DNA from 4 places in the Paenibacillus sp. FSL P4-0338 genome. Region 1 is predicted to be linked to each of the others. Evidence: riboswitches for the same ligand, from Rfam matches in the RefSeq annotation. Region 1 holds a riboswitch; each other region holds the start of a gene.
The links. Region 1 has a riboswitch for thiamine pyrophosphate ahead of MKZ07_RS04785 (ABC transporter ATP-binding protein). Riboswitches for the same ligand answer to the same signal wherever they lie in the genome.
Positions count from the first base shown of each region.

Region 1 (4,071 bases):
CGGGACCCCGTAATCTACGGGATTGAAGGAGCGGACCGGATGGCCTTGCTGCTCCAGAATCAGCTGCTCATGATTGATGAACCCGCCCATAATTCCATCCACCCGTCCGGTGGAGAGAGCAGGAATCAGATCAAAGCCGACATCCACCAGCTTGAGGGATGAAGGGTCCCCGCCGTCGCTTTTCACCATCGTCTTCAGCATCGCTTCATATAACGGAACGGAGGAATATCCGGCTTGCTTGCCTGACAGCTCTCCCGGGCGGGTAATGCCGCTGTCTGCGGATACCATGAGATGATTCAGCGGGTGGCGCACCAGCGCAGCGATCGACTTGACTGGAATCTGCTCGCCCCGTGCCATCAGCACCTGCGGCTGATAACTGAGTGCCAGATCTACCTTCCCCGCAGCAACAAGCTTCAGCGCATCATTGGTATCGGCCGGCATCTGAATCTCAACCTCAAGGCCCTCCTCCGCGAAATAACCTTCAGCCTCTGCCGCATACAAAAAGGAGTGGACAGCATTGGGATACCAGTCGAGCATAATCGTCAGCTTATGGGCTGCGCCTTCAGCTCCAGTCCCGGCCCCAGCCTCAGAAGTGGCAGTAGTACCAGTTGAAGAGCCGGAGGCCGCGGGACTATTCGTATTGGCGCAGCCTGCCAGTACAGGCAGCATACAGAGGAGCAGAGCGGACAGCAGCATGGCTGGCCTTGAAATTGCATTGTGCAGATAACGGGTATAGCGGATAGTAGTCATGAATAACGTCCTCTTTTCTTCAAAATAATCTTCTCCAGCGCGGCGACTGCCAGAAACAGCAGGATACCGAGTACGGATAATAAGACAACAGCAGCGAACATCTTGGCGCTCTGCAGATTCCCTGCCATTCTGCGGCTGAAATAGCCCAGCCCTTGGCTGCCCCCAAGCCATTCCCCAATCGTTGCACCGATCACACAGTACACAGCCGACAGCTTCAGTCCGGAGAAAAAAGAAGGCAAGGCCAGCGGAACGCCCACCTTCCAGAGAATCTGCCAACGGTTCGCGCCGTACGTAAGCAGCAGCTCCCGGTAGGCGTCCGTGTTCTTAGACAAGCCGTCATAGGTGCCGATGACCACCGGGAAGAAAGCGGTCAGGAAGACAACGGCGACCTTGCTCCACAAGGTGTAGCCGAACCACATGATGAACAGAGGCGAGAGGGCGATCAGCGGAACCGTCTGGCTGATAATCAGCAGCGGGTACAGCGCCTTGGCCAGCGGACTGAACAGGTGCATGGCGATGCCCAGCAGGCTGCCGCAGACCACAGAAAGTGCAAAGCCTGTGAGCACCTCAAGCAGTGTAGCAGGCAGATGTACCGCGAATAACAAGCGGTGTTCCTCCAGCACAGCCATGCAGATCGCAGATGGAGCCGGAAGGATGAAGGGAGGAACCAGGCCCAGCCGGGCTACTGACTCCCAGACCGCAAGCGCCAGCAGGGCGAGCAGGGCCGCCGGACCGTAATGCTGGAGCAATCTTCTAAGAGCGGCGGTTCTCATATAACTTCAGCTCCAATTTCTGGCGCAGGGCGGCGAACTGCGGTTCATAGTTCAGACTGTGATGACGCGGACGAGGGAGACTGGCTGAGAATTCCTGTATCCCGCCGTCCTCTCGGCCAGTCATTAGATAGATTCTGTCACTGAGCAAGAGCGCCTCCTCCAAGTCATGGGTGATGAATAGCACCGTCTTGTCTAGCTCCGCCCATAACTCCAGCAGCCAACGCTGCAGCGAACGCTTCGTAATGGCATCGAGCGCCCCGAACGGCTCATCGAGCAGCAGCAGGTCATTCCCGGCCGCCACAGTGCGGAGGACCGCCACACGTTGGCGCATCCCGCCGGACAGCTCCTGCGGATAAGCCCCTTCGGTCTCGTCAAGGCCGAAACGGTGTAGCAGGGTACGGATCTCGGCAATAGCGGCTGCTTTGGGACGGCTGCGCTTAAGCTCCCAGGGCAACAGACAATTGTCCAATACGGTGCGCCAAGGCAGGAGGAGATCCTGCTGCGGCATGTAGGCCACGCTACCCAGTCTTTTCGCTGCTGTTGCTGAATCAGCTCCGTTAAGCGTGATCCTGCCGCTGCCCGGCTCCAGCAGACCGGCGATGATTTTGAACAAAGTGCTTTTGCCGCATCCGCTTCCGCCTACGATAGAAATGAATTCGCCGCGCTGCACATTCATGGATAGCCCTGAGAATACGGGTGTCCGGGACGAACCGGTCCCGAAGACATAGGACAGATTGCTAATATTGATCATAAGACTATGTACGAAGCCTCCTTGGAATTGGTATAGATACTGTACGGAGCACAAAAAAGCCCCATTCATTCCCGGAGGCAATGAATGGGGCGGAAGGTACAGTCAGCTGAGGCCCTGTGACGGGAACCACTGATACATTCTGCTCCACTTCCCTCCGCTGGTATGATCCAGATCAGGTTCAAAGGGTCCGGAGCTTAAGCTCCGTCTCAGTCGGCCGACTCCCCTAGTGAATAATGTTGCTATTGAATTCGTAATTGCTACTTAATATACCACAAATTCTCCTCTTGTAAAGGGCAGGCGGTCAGCGCTTCGCCAGACCGGTCACGAACAAAGTGACGATGCCCCGGGAGATGTCCAGCTTGGAGGCGTGGTGCCGCTTCTGCTCATACAGGTACAGATCGGGACTGAGGACAGAGATTAGGGCTGTGGCCGCAAAGGCCGGATCAATGTCAATAATCTCACCACCTGCCGCAGCGCGCTCTAGCAGCTCTGTCATCATCACCCCCAGCCGCTGAAAAAAAGGATGCTCAAACTGGGTCAGCTGCTTCTTGCCGGTGAACTCGGCTTTGATCATATTCAACAGCTCGGCATATTGTTCAATGAAATCGGCAATCTGCTCAATGCTGCTCTGCAGCTGAGCGAGCGCCGGGGCTTCACCGGCACTGGCAGCGACCTGCTGCTCCAGCCCGGACAGGAATTGATCTGCGCTGCCCTTCAGCAGGGCAGAACAGATCTCACCCTTGTCCGTAAAACGGCGGTACAGGGAGCCTTGCCCTATGCCTGCCCGCTTGGCAATGCTGTACATGCTGACCGCCTCGAGTCCGCTCTCGGTGAACAACTGGCGGGCAGCTTCAAGAATCCGCTGGACATAAGGATCGGCGGACACGGGCGGAGCGGATTCTATGGCTTGCGGAGCTGACGGATGGAGCTGCGCAGCATCGGTGTCTGGCTTGTTCATGAGAACCCCTTTCAGAAATAAATCAGTGATTTACAGAAAAATAAATAAAAGAATTGACACCACGGACAATTGTCCGTAGACTATGAATTGCACTAACGGACAGTTGTCCGTTCACTCATTATATAGAACAATCTGCCCGCAGGTCAATGTAGAACGCGGACAGCTTTAGGAGGAGAAGAGACATGGATCAGACCTTGAAGCAGGAAGCCGATTTCCGGCTGTCCAGTATTCTGGTTCCGCTGCTGGCTATTATTGCAGGAGTATTTATGGTTGTGCTGGACAGTACGGCGATGAATGTAGCTTTGTCCAGGCTGGTGGTGGATTTCAAGACGGATCTGCATACGCTGCAGTGGGTAGTTACCGGATATATGCTGGCTCAAGCTTCAGTTATTCCGCTGTCAGGCTGGCTGTCTGACCGGTTCGGAGCCAAGACAGTCTTCCTGACGGCGGTTATTGTGTTCACGATAGGCTCGATTCTGTGCGCTACACCAAGCAGCGCCGAATGGCTGATTGTTTTCCGGGTCATTCAGGGACTGGGCGGCGGCTGTGTGCTCCCTGTCGGGATGGCCTATGTGTACAGACTGGCTCCCAAAAGCAAGGTTGGCGTAGTCATGGGCATTATGGGCATTCCCGTCCTGTTCGCACCGGCTATTGGTCCGGTATTGTCGGGCTGGCTGGTTGAATATCATTCCTGGCGCTGGATCTTCCTCATTAATATTCCGATTGGCATCATTGCTGTGCTGATTGGCCTGCGCAAGCTGCCGAATGCTGCGAAGAACAGCGTGCCCGGCATGGATAAGCTAGGTATGGTTCTTGGCCCGCTGGCCTTTGCTTCGTTA
Region 1 is NZ_JBBOCG010000001.1:1,105,433-1,109,503, forward strand. Features, by position in the region: gene MKZ07_RS04775 (ABC transporter substrate-binding protein) at 1-750, opposite strand, end outside; gene MKZ07_RS04780 (ABC transporter permease) at 747-1,523, opposite strand; gene MKZ07_RS04785 (ABC transporter ATP-binding protein) at 1,504-2,274, opposite strand; TPP riboswitch at 2,407-2,509, opposite strand; gene MKZ07_RS04790 (TetR/AcrR family transcriptional regulator) at 2,576-3,232, opposite strand; gene MKZ07_RS04795 (DHA2 family efflux MFS transporter permease subunit) at 3,415-4,071, shown strand, end outside.

Region 2 (4,071 bases), on a different contig from region 1:
ATAATCTGGCACTCGCCCATTTCTATATGGGCCGGTTCGCCAAGGCGAAGGAATGTCTGAATGAAGTGCTCAAGCAGGACCCTGGCAATCTGCACGCTCTGTGCAATATGGCCATCTTCCTGCAGTATGCAGGGGACAAGGGGCAGCTTGAGACGCTGCTGGGGATGCTTGAAGCAACGGTGCCGTTCCATCAGGAGCATGTATTCAAAATGGCCACAACCATGGGTATCCTGGGCCGGCACACCGCCGCTTACAGCCATTTCCGCCGTCTGCTGAAGGACGAGGAGGTCGCCGGAGACGCCGGGCTGTATCATTATTGTGCAGCGGCGGCAAGCAATAGCGGAAGACTTGATGAGGCGCTGCGCTGCTGGAGACAGGCAGCCAAGCTGGACCCAGCTTCCGCTGTCCCTGCGTTCTTCCTGTCCCAGCTCCAGCAGGCCCGTGCAGAAGGACATCCTATGCCTACTGTCAGCTATAATTATCAGCTGCCTTTCCAGGAGCAGCTGAAGCAGTGGAAGGGCAATACGGGCAGATTCACTGAAGAAGTGCGGAATAATCCGCTATTGCGTGCCTCGTTCTTCTGGGCGCTGCGCTACGGCGATTCTGCTACGAAGCTTCAGGTGACCGAGGCTCTCCGCTGGATTGAGGACGAGGAGATGTCTGAGGTGTTGCGCGGAGTTCTGGAGCAGGAGCCGCTGCAGGAGGACCGCCTGCAGGAGGCAGCATTGTTCAGCCTTCAGCGGCTGATCGGGGAGAACCTGAATGAAGCCGGCGGTTCGCCCGGCGAAGAGCAGGAGCCTGCGGCTGCTCCCGGACCCAAGGGGATACTGCCAGGAACCAGCGGCTTATCGCCGTCCACTACCCGTATTTGAAGCAATTGCTGTTGTAAGAACATCTACTTGTAAGGAGGCCAATGTAATGTACAAAACGATTGTAATCGGAACAGGCCCGGCCGGGCTGACTGCTGCCATTTATCTGGCGCGTGCGAACCTGAGCCCGCTGGTAATTGAAGGCTTGCAGCCTGGGGGACAACTGACAACGACAACAGAAGTGGAGAACTTTCCAGGCTTCCCTGAAGGGATTCTGGGTCCGGACCTGATGGACAATATGCGCAAGCAGGCAGAACGCTTCGGCGCTGAATTCAAGAACGGCTGGGTGGAGTCGGTGGACTTCTCACAGCGTCCGTTCAAGGTAACAGTGGACGGAATGGGTGTACTGGAAGCGGAGTCAGTCATTATTTCAACCGGGGCCTCTGCAAGATATCTGGGCATCCCGGGCGAGCAGGAGAATGTGGGCCGTGGGGTCAGCACCTGTGCGACCTGTGACGGCTTCTTTTTCCGTAATAAAAAGATTGTCGTCGTCGGCGGAGGTGACTCTGCCATGGAGGAAGCCAGCTTCCTGACCCGTTTTGCTTCCAGCGTAACGCTGGTTCACCGCCGTCCCGAGCTGCGGGCCTCGAAGATCATGCAGGACCGGGCGCGTGACAACAGCAAGGTAACCTGGGCCTTGAACCGCACACCGGTAGAAGTAACGGTAGGAGAGACCGGAGTGAAGGGTCTTACGGTGCTTAATAATGAGACAGGTCTGACAGAGCTGGTAGAGGCAGACGGTGTGTTCGTAGCGATTGGACACACACCGAACACAGCCTTCTTGGGCGGGCAGATCAATACGGATGCTAATGGCTATATCGTGGTGAATCCGGGTACCACCGAGACCAACATCCCGGGTGTATTCGCCTGCGGCGATGTGCAGGACACCCGTTACCGCCAAGCGATATCGGCAGCGGGAACCGGCTGTATGGCCGCTATGGATGCCGAGAAGTTCCTGGAAGGCACGATGGTGCACGACTGGAGCGAATCGCTGGACAAATAACGGGTTTACAACAATTACCCGCACAGGTAAAATGTACTTAATTAGATAAGATACCCACTAGGGGAGCCTGAATAGGCTGAGACGGGAAAATTGAATTTCCGGACCCTTGAACCTGATCTGGATCATACCAGCGTAGGAAAGTGGAGTCGGACCTTTTTTGAGTACAGTCTTATTTGGCTGTTTCTTTAATAAAGCCGCTCCAGGTGGAGCGGCTTTTTGACTTGCAGGAATCTATAGATTCTTCAGCTCAATCTGCTGCGTGACCTCTTATCTGATGAGTGTACAGAGCGAAGAGGAGGAGATTGAAATGACAGGAATGGGTAAAAACGAAGAGGTGGATCTTTCCGGATTCCCCGCAAGCCGTAAAGTGTATGTGGAGGGCTCACGCCCGGATATCCAAGTTCCGATGCGTGAGATCAGCCTTAGCAGAACCGAAGGCGTTGCCGGGGAAGAGGAGAATGCTCCGCTGCGTGTCTATGACACAAGCGGTATTTACACGGATGCCGCGGAAGAGACTGACATTCGGAGGGGGCTGCCGCCGCACCGTTCAAGCTGGATTGCGGAGCGTGGCGATTCGGAGGAATACACCGGAAGAGCCGTCCGGCCGGAGGATAACGGAATCCGCAGACAAGGGGCTGCCGCCGAAGCTTGTCCAGGACTGCGCAGGAATCCCCAGCGGGCCTATACAGGCGGTAATGTAACTCAACTACATTATGCAAGGCAAGGGATTATAACACCGGAAATGGAGTATATTGCGATCCGCGAGAATACCCGGCCGGAGTTCGTACGGGATGAAGTGGCAGCGGGCCGTGCCATTATCCCGGCCAATATAAATCACCCGGAGAGTGAGCCGATGATTATCGGCCGTAACTTCCTGGTGAAGATCAATGCGAACATCGGAAATTCTGCGGTCACTTCTTCTATAGAAGAGGAAGTGGAGAAGATGCGGTGGGCGACCCGCTGGGGGGCTGACACCATTATGGATCTCTCCACCGGTTCCAAGATCCATACCACCCGGGAGTGGATTATCCGCAATTCTCCTGTGCCGGTCGGTACAGTGCCCTTATACCAGGCGCTGGAGAAGGTGAACGGCATTGCCGAGGACTTAACCTGGGAGCTCTATCGTGACACGTTGATTGAACAGGCGGAGCAGGGAGTGGATTACTTCACCATTCATGCAGGGGTGCTGCGGCGCTATATTCCGCTGACTGCCCGGAGAATGACTGGCATCGTATCCCGGGGCGGATCGATTATGGCCGCCTGGTGCCTGGCTCATCAGCAGGAGAACTTCCTGTACACACACTTCGAAGATATATGTGAGATTATGAAGACGTATGATGTGGCCTTCTCACTTGGGGATGGCCTGCGTCCCGGCTCAATCGCCGACGCCAATGACGAAGCTCAGTTCGCCGAGCTGGAGACGCTGGGAGAACTGACCCTACTAGCCTGGAAGCACGATGTTCAGGTCATGGTTGAAGGTCCGGGGCATGTGCCGCTGCACAAGATTAAGGAGAATATGGACAAGCAGCTTGAGATTTGCCGGGAAGCTCCTTTCTATACGCTTGGGCCGCTGACTACGGATATTGCACCCGGCTATGATCACATCACTTCGGCCATCGGAGCCGCGATGATCGGGGGGCTCGGCACGGCGATGCTGTGTTACGTTACCCCTAAGGAGCATTTAGGCCTGCCTGACAAGAATGATGTGCGCGAAGGCGTCATTACCTACAAAATTGCTGCACATGCTGCAGACCTTGCCAAGGGACATCCGGGAGCGCAGGACCGTGACGATGCGCTGTCCAAGGCGCGGTTCGAGTTCCGCTGGCGCGACCAGTTCCATCTTTCCCTCGACCCGGAAAGAGCGCTCGCGTATCATGACGAGACCCTGCCGGCGGAGGGGGCGAAGCAGGCGCATTTCTGTTCGATGTGTGGTCCTAAGTTCTGCAGCATGCGGATTTCGCATGATATCCGTAATTCCCATAGATGGAGCAAATCACTCTAACTTAGCTGCTAATACAGCGGAATCGTAACATTCTCAGGCTATCTCCCAAGCTGAAAGGCTTGCGGGGATAGTCTTTTTATAGTTAGTGATTACAATCACAATTCACCTCTGTACCCTATGCTAAGCTATTGCCTGAGAAGAATTCTCATTAGTGAGGTGTGCAAAAGGATGAGCAAAGCGTTGAAGCTGGATGAATC
Region 2 is NZ_JBBOCG010000002.1:39,371-43,441, forward strand. Features, by position in the region: gene MKZ07_RS24285 (tetratricopeptide repeat protein) at 1-872, shown strand, start outside; gene trxB (thioredoxin-disulfide reductase) at 919-1,872, shown strand; TPP riboswitch at 1,922-2,028, shown strand; gene thiC (phosphomethylpyrimidine synthase ThiC) at 2,180-3,874, shown strand; gene MKZ07_RS24300 (DUF1858 domain-containing protein) at 4,043-4,071, shown strand, end outside.
Region 2: linked by a shared signal. The riboswitch ahead of thiC (phosphomethylpyrimidine synthase ThiC) and the one ahead of MKZ07_RS04785 (ABC transporter ATP-binding protein) in region 1 are both predicted to bind thiamine pyrophosphate.

Region 3 (4,071 bases), 910 kb from region 1:
AGGCCGATTTCGCATTCCGGGTACTTGTCCTGCAGATACCTCGCGTGCAGGGCCGTTGCCAGCGCCTCCTGGCGCCATTCGTACATGCCGAGCAAGGCTCCGATATTTATTGAACGAAAGCCAGCTTGACAGCCCCGTTCGGGAGCATCCAGCCGGTTGCGGTAGACGCGTTTGGGTCCTTTTACATGCAGCGCACGATAAGTCTCCTGGTGGTAGACCTCCTGATAGAGCGTTAAGCCGTCCACGCCGGCTTCTCTGAGTTCTGCATATTCAGCTGTCGAGAGCGGATTCACTTCAATGCTGACGGAGGAAAAATAGCGGCGCAGCACATTCACGCAGTCCCTCACATAACCGGCCGGACTATCCCTCCGGGATTCTCCGGTCAGGATCAGAATGTGGCGCAGGCCCGTGGCTGCGATGGTCTCTGCTTCCCGGGCGACCTCCTCCAGCGTCAGTTTTTTGCGCGGAAAATCATACATAGAACTGAAGCTGCAATACGTGCAGTGATTCACGCAAAAATCTGCAAGATACATCGGGGTAAACAGCTGCATCACATGGCCGAAATGCGTACGCGTTAACCGGTGCGCCTTCTGCGCCATCTCCTCCAGATAAGGCTCCGCTGCCGGTGACAACAAGGCCATTAGCCCTTCTTCATCCACCTGCTCTGCACGAAGCGCGCGCTTCACATCCTCTGCCGTATACCGGCTCCATAGCGTCCCGTAAGGAAGCTGTTCCAACCGGGTCATCGTCTCATAAAAGCTCATAGCCGTTCCTCTCCTCCCTAATCCATCTGTCAGGCCAAGAACCCGGTCAACGGTGAAGAGGCTGCCGCCGTCTCCTCCACAGGCCCCAGTCCGGCGAGATAAGCTTTGCGCCCTGCGGATACCGCTTCACGAAAAGCTTCTGCCATCAGCAGCGGATCTGAGGCGGTAGCAATCGCTGTATTAAGCAGGACCGCTGCGGCCCCCATCTCCATCGCCTCAGCCGCCTCGGATGGTCTGCCGATTCCGGCATCCACGATCACCGGCAGATCCATCTCGGAGATCAGAATCCGGATCAGCTCCTTGGTCTGCAGCCCGCGGTTGGACCCGATCGGCGCTCCCAGCGGCATTACGGCTGCGGCCCCCGCTGCCTTCAGCCGCAGAGCGGCGGACAGATCAGGACTCATGTACGGAAGCACCACGAAGCCCTCTGCTGCAAGGATCTCGGTCGCCCGGATGGTCTCCATGTTATCCGGCAGCAAATATTTCTGGTCGTTGATGACCTCAATCTTCACCCAGTTCCCCAGTCCCGCCGATCTCGCCAGCCGGGCAATCCGTACTGCTTCCTCTGCGGTGCGCGCACCAGAGGTATTAGGCAGTAAGGTCATATGGGAAGGAATATGGCTGACAATATTGTCACTGCTCTCCGGGTCCACCCGGCGCAGGGCAACGGTAATGACCTGTGAGCCTGATCGCGTAATCACCTTGGGAATGAGGGTGTTACGGCTGTATTTTCCGGTGCCAATGAACAGTCTGCTGGTTAGAGTCACTCCGCCAATCATCAATGGATCTTGCATATTAACGCCTCCTGGGGTAAGTCTTCGTGTTTAGCCTCCGCCTACAAAATGAACCAGCTCCACCCGGTCCCCTTCGCTGAGCAGTGTGTCTCCGTAAGCCTCTCTGCCGGCAAGCTCACCGTTCAGCTCGACAATCACCAGCTTACCGGCCCACTCAGGCCGGGCCAGCAGATCCGCCAGTGTCCGGCAGCTCTCTTCGAACCTCTGTGGCATCCCGTTAACGGTCACAATCATGCCTGTTCACCTCCTGCTGTGCCCTTTACTTGATCCATATCATGCATTACAAGACTGCTCTGCCGCCCTGTGAACCGCTTCCCTGTAGGCCAAGGCCGCTCCCATCGGGTCTGGAGCTCCGCAGATTCCCGACATGACAGCAATGCCAGCCGCCCCTTGGGCCAGCACCGCTCCGGCATTGCCCGGGGTAATCCCTCCGAGCGCAATCAGCGGTATGCGGCACCAGCGGACAGCCTCTGCCAGCTGCTCCAGTCCCCGTGCCTGCTGTCCGGGCTTGCAAGCCGTAGGGAACACATGCCCGTAGAGGCAGAAGTCTGCTCCCTGCCTTCCAGCCTCCGCCGCCACTTCCGGCGAGTGTACCGATCTGCCGATCCGCAGGCCCGGTGCAAGGCCGCGTACTGCGGCTGGCGGAAGGCTATGCCAGGCTAACTGTACACCTCCTGCCCCGGCGGCCAGGGCAACATCGATCCGGTCATTAATGACCAGCTTCGAAGGCGGCACCCCGGCCTGAAGCATCTGCTGCGCTGCCGCCAGCAGTTCCCGGGCGGACATGGCTTTTTCCCGGAGATGGATATAATCCACCATAGAATGCACCGCCACGGCCCATTCAGCCAGCGCTTCAGGCTGCAGCCGCCCGTCCGAGACCGCATGAATCTCGTACAATACCCTTCTCCTCCTGTCTGTTCCAGCTCAATCTACACCACAACACAACACAAAAAAGACCGCTCCCCGTAAAGGAAGCAGTCTGGAATAGAAGCTGGAATACCGGTACTCACCGTGTACCCCGCTGCAATATTCGTTCTCCACTTCCCTACGCTGGTATAAACCAGATCAGGTTCAAAGGGTCCGGACAACTACGCCCGTCTCAGCCTTGCGGCACCCCTAGTGATCGTTCTATGCTATTGTTTGGCCTTGCTTTTTGTATATTAGCATATTATTCCTGTCAGGGCTATACCTGCCTCGTCTCTCGTCTCACAAAAGCCAGCCTCCCGGCTGGCTTCTCCACATTTGCTAAGCAAATAGTGTATTAGTATGGTCACGCTGCTTCTTATCCGTTGACAACCTCGCCGCCGTTCACATGCATCACCTGTCCGCTCACATAGGAGGAATCGTCCGAGGCCAGGTATACATAAGCCGGTGCCAGCTCTTCAGGCTGTCCCGGGCGCTTCATCGGCTGGGTGCCGCCGAACTCACTGACCTTCTTCGCGTCAAAGGTGGACGGAATCAGCGGGGTCCAGATTGGTCCGGGCGCTACCGCATTCACGCGGATGCCCTTATCGGCCAGATTCATCGACAGCGAACGGGTGAAGCTGAGAATCGCTCCCTTGGTGGACGAATAGTCCAGCAGCTGCGGGCTGCCGCGATACGCCGTGATGGAGGTGGTGTTAATGATCGTAGAGCCTTTTGTAAGATGAGGCATGGCTGCTTTGGTCAGATAGAACATGGAGAAAATATTCGTCCGGAACGTACGCTCCAGCTGCTCCGCTGAGATGTCCTCAATATGGTCCTGCGGATGCTGCTCCGCCGCATTGTTGATCAGGATGTCGAGCTTACCGAGTCCTTCAACGGTTTGACGAATCAGGCTTTGACAGAAGCATTCGTCCCCGATGTCCCCGGCGATCAGAATGCATTTTCTGCCCTCTTGTTCCACCTGGCGCTTGGTCTCTTCCGCATCCTCATGCTCGTTCAAATAGGAGATTACCACATCCGCGCCCTCCTTGGCAAAATGAACGGCAACCGCACGCCCGATCCCGCTATCGCCTCCCGTAATGAGCGCGGCCTTGCCCAGCAGCTTGCCTGCTGCCTTGTACGCCGGTGTCTCAAACTCCGGGAGCGGGTTCATCTCACTCTCAATTCCGGGGCGTTGATCCTGTACCTGCGGCGGCAGGGTTTTAACAGGTTGTTTGTTAGTGTCTGGCATAATCCATTCTCCTTTCGCTATCCACAGTAATGTTGATTGATCATGTTAGCATGGCTTAAGGTCTGGTGTTTATGCATCAGGCAGTGTGCCTGCTTGGCTGTACGTTATGTTACTTACCACACCTGGCAGCCGCCCAAACAGCCAATCTTCATTCACCGGCACCTATAGCGGAACGATAGTCCGGTAAGCAACGAACGTTTCCAAAAAGAATATTATCTATATCCGCCAGGGGGAATGTCCTATACTTTGTGAGGAACGACAACTACCTTTAACTGAAGGGACGCTACTATCATGGGGAATGAGCGCATCTTGCTGACGAACGGAACTGTAATCGATGGAACCGGACGGCCGCCGCTGC
Region 3 is NZ_JBBOCG010000001.1:197,885-201,955, reverse strand. Features, by position in the region: gene thiH (2-iminoacetate synthase ThiH) at 1-764, opposite strand, end outside; gene MKZ07_RS00840 (thiazole synthase) at 794-1,558, opposite strand; gene thiS (sulfur carrier protein ThiS) at 1,589-1,792, opposite strand; gene MKZ07_RS00830 (thiamine phosphate synthase) at 1,832-2,455, opposite strand; TPP riboswitch at 2,584-2,686, opposite strand; gene MKZ07_RS00825 (SDR family oxidoreductase) at 2,841-3,713, opposite strand; gene MKZ07_RS00820 (amidohydrolase family protein) at 4,005-4,071, shown strand, end outside.
Region 3: linked by a shared signal. The riboswitch ahead of MKZ07_RS00830 (thiamine phosphate synthase) and the one ahead of MKZ07_RS04785 (ABC transporter ATP-binding protein) in region 1 are both predicted to bind thiamine pyrophosphate.

Region 4 (4,071 bases), on a different contig from region 1:
GATGATCCTTCTGTACACATTAAGCATCCTTACGCGGCTTCCAGCGCACCAGCCATCTCTCCAGCAGGGCAATGAGCGCGAATAATACGAGACTCAGCAGCACGATGATGGCGATGGCCACGAACATCCGGTCCGCACGGTAAGAGGACTTTTGCAGCAGCATATAGTAGCCGATTCCCTTGTCGGCGCCGATCCATTCGGCCACGACTGCGCCCATCACCGCATAGGTGGCCGAGATTTTGAGCCCGGAGAACAGGGAGGGCAGGGAGCCGGGAAGCTCCAGCCGGGTGAAGATCTGCCACTTGCCCGCACCGGCCATCTTCATATAATTCATCATCACCCGGTCGCTTTGGGCCAGTCCGCCCATGGCTGCAACAGCTACGGGGAAGAAGCAGACGAGGGTGATCAGGATGATTTTGGGCAGCAGGCCGAACCCGAACCAGATCAGCAGCAGCGGGGCAAGCGCAATAGAAGGCACATTCTGGCTGAGGATCAGGAGCGGATAGAGCGCTCTCTTGAGCCAGGGCAGCAGATGCAGCAGCAAGGCGGTGAGCAGGCCAATGCCTGTGCCGACAGGGAAGCCGATCAGGGTCAGCCGCAGCGTAGCAGCGGTGTGCTCCCAGATCCCGGAGGCGTTGTTCTTCGACTCACGCGCGATATCCGCAGGGCTGGGCAGCTGGTAAGCCGGGATGTCGAACACCATGACCGATAGCTGCCATATCCCGACAAAAAAGAGGACCGCCACAAGGGGCGGCCACACTAGCTTCCAGGTGCTTCTCACGGCCGGTATTTCTCCGTCAGCTTATCCATGCTGATGCCGCCCGGATTATGGGCGATCTTGATCTGTGAGATCACACTCGGACTGCCGGAAGCGATCAGCGCCTCATGCATGTCACGCACAATATCCAACAGATCGGACAGCTCACCTTCCATCGTGGTCTCCAGCGGATTCACCTGATGCTTCACGCCTGACTTCTGAATGACCTCAATGGCCTTGTCCACGTATGGGATAGAATCCTCGTTGTTCGGTGTCTTCGGAATGACCTGAATGCTCAGCAATGTATTAGCCATGATGAATCCTTCCTCTCCAAGTTAAGTATAAGATTCCCGCCATGCGGGTTCATTATGATTCCGGCAAAAATTCATTCGTAAACGTACTCTCCGCATCCAGCGGCTTATCCAGCAGCTTCAGGCCGTACATCCAGTCGGCGTAATTCTTCCAGATCTCAAGCTTCTGCTCACCCCAGCGCGGGGCGTCGTCCTTGTATTTCGGGCTAAGCCATTTCTGGCTGGCCAGCACCAGCTTGGGGTCCAGATCAGGTACAGCATCGGACAAGACCGTCGCGGCTTCTTCCGGGTTATCGATAGCGTACTGATATCCCTTGGACGTAGCCTTAAGGAAGGCCTTCACCACTTCAGGATGCTCGGCGATCTCCTTCTCGCTGGTGGTCAGCACCGGGGTGTAGTAATCGAGCTGCGGAGCGTAATCCTTCAGATACAGCATATCCAGCGGCTCCCCGCGCAGCTCGGCTTCTACGCCGGTCCAGGCATAGAAGATCCAGGCGAAGTCAATATCCCGCTTCACGGCTGTGAAAAAGTCCGCTTCACCGATATTCACCAGCTTCACCTTGGAGACATCCCCGCCTTCGGGGTCCATGATGGCTTTCATGGCAGCCTGCTCCGCAGGGGAGCCCCAGCCTCCGTAGGTTTTGCCTTCGAAATCCTTCGGCGTCTTAATGTTGCGGTCCTTCGGAGCCGCGAACCCGGAGGTATTATGCTGAATGATTGCAGCGATCGACACCAGCGGTACATCCTGCAGACGGGCCAGGGTCAGCGCCTCTTGGGCACTGATGCCGAACTGGGCTTCACCGGAAGTGACCATCGTATCAGATCCGGCAGCGCCAGGCTGTACAATCTGCACGTCAAGACCTTCCTCCGCGTAATAGCCCAGCTCCTTGGCGGCATACAGGCCGGTATGATTGGTGTTCGGCGTCCAGTCCAGGGCAATCTTGACCGGGGTCAGCACCTTAGGTGCATCCGTGGGTGCGGCTGCGGTTGCATCAGGTGCAGCCGTGCTGTTCCCGGCAGCAGGGGCGCTGGCTCCCGCATTCCCGCTGTTGTTCCCGCCGCCACATCCCGCTACAGTGAGCAGCAGCATGGAGCTGAGCAGTAGTGTGACTGTTTTTTTGACTCCCATTTCTCTTTCTCTCTCCTTCCAGCAACCCCTAGTCTTCAGAGCTTACAGAAACCTTATTCCTGTACATCCTTAGAATCAAAAAAGCGTCCCGATGATCGGGACGCCAGTGACTTGCGTGAGGGGACTTCAGCTTCAGTACTGCTTAAGGCACTGTGCCGAATGAAGATTCCTACGCTGGCATTATCCAGATCAGGTATAAGGGTCAGTATCTTGTGGGATACAATCTCAGCCGGCCAATTCCAGCACCCCTGGTTCTATAAAGTTCACGGGTATTGCTATGTTCTTACGGTGTATTATAGACGGCAGCTTCGCCGTTGTCCACCCTCTGTATCTTAATCCCTCGTATAATGCCGCTTCTTGCGGCGGCTGCGGATACCGTTCCAGAGCTCTCTCAGCGTTAAGCCGACACTGACGGTGATCCCCGAGAAGGTCAGGAACATAGCGAGATACTCGAACGCGGAGTACTCCAGCATTTTGCTCCAGTCGATCTGGCCCTTCAGATCCTCGATTACCTGATTCATCCCGTAGATTCCGCTGATGACCGTAAATACCGTGAGCACCATCAGGAGCGTATCCCGCCGTTTGGCCTGGAATTTGTCCTGATACTGGAATAGGTCATTCAGGGTCATTTTCACCTCATCGAACAAGGCATCATTGCCATACACCTTACGCAGCTGAAAAAAAATCTCACGCCCCTGCGACTGCGAAATCAGCTCCAGGAAGTAGAATTTGGCCGAGAATTTGTTGATCAGGAAGATCAGATTCTCGATCTCGTCGTTATCGTGGTTGATGCGCAGTCGGGAGTGGAGGTTGGCGAGCTTCAGCAGTACGATTTTATGAAAAATACTCAGCAGCATTCCGTAATAATACTCGCCGTACATCTGGCTGATCAGGCCTGCGGCAATCGCAGGCGTAGCCCGGCTCACGCAGCAGAAGGTCTGCTCATTGGTCATATAATAGGTGTCCGGCCCCCAGCGGCTATAGCAATGCTCCCGGGTGTACTGCTTGATATAGTCCGGATCACTCGCACTCATGTAGGGGGTGCCGTCAATGTTCAGACCGTCCACCTGGGAGGCCCGGTAGAGCATTTCAACACTGATCTCTTCCTCATCCTCCTGGAGATTAACGCCGTAGAAGGCCTGCACCAGCATCCGTTCATCGACGAAGAAGGGCAGGGTCTCGAAATAATTGCCATTCGTCTCCGCAGGATCGAGATACGGCTCAAGCCCCGCTGCCAGATGCCTGAACACGAAATCCTCCACCCGGGCAAAAGACTTCTTATGACAATGAATGAAAGTATGCTCATCCTGAACACTGACATCCTCCAGATTGCGGAACCGGTCGGCGAATTCCAGCACCATGCTGAAGGGGAGGTTCTCCTCCTCAATAGCCACTCTTACCGTCAGGAAGCCCAGCTCGAACGGGCAGAGGAACACATCGGTCGAGAGCACGCGGAAGGGAACCGTCCGAAAGGGCATTTGCAGCCCGCACAGCAGATCATTGGCCCGGGAAAAGCGGCGAAAGGAATCCTTGTCCTTCTCACGCGGAAACAAGACATGGGCGGCAAACGGAAGATAGCTTCGCTCCATTTTCTCATGGGATACACAGTGATTCTCCCCGTAATAAGCATGCTCCAGTTCCTTGTTCTCCAGAAAAAAACGCGTAAATCCATCCTCCTGCAGACTCTCAATCAGCTCTTGATCGACTTCCGCCTTAATTGAAAAGGGGAAAATGAATTGCAGCAAGGCGGTATGCAGAGTGGGCTCAGAATGCAGTTCAGCCATGTGTGGGTTCCATCCTTATTCACAGAATATGGACCTTGTCAGCTATAATTACCCGATTCTCCAGGCTGTCACGCTCAGCACGAATAACAG
Region 4 is NZ_JBBOCG010000002.1:373,064-377,134, forward strand. Features, by position in the region: gene MKZ07_RS25695 (ABC transporter ATP-binding protein) at 1-20, opposite strand, end outside; gene MKZ07_RS25700 (ABC transporter permease) at 20-781, opposite strand; gene MKZ07_RS25705 (thiamine-binding protein) at 778-1,071, opposite strand; gene MKZ07_RS25710 (ABC transporter substrate-binding protein) at 1,124-2,197, opposite strand; TPP riboswitch at 2,347-2,457, opposite strand; gene MKZ07_RS25715 (hypothetical protein) at 2,530-3,981, opposite strand; gene MKZ07_RS25720 (MFS transporter) at 4,030-4,071, opposite strand, start outside.
Region 4: linked by a shared signal. The riboswitch ahead of MKZ07_RS25710 (ABC transporter substrate-binding protein) and the one ahead of MKZ07_RS04785 (ABC transporter ATP-binding protein) in region 1 are both predicted to bind thiamine pyrophosphate.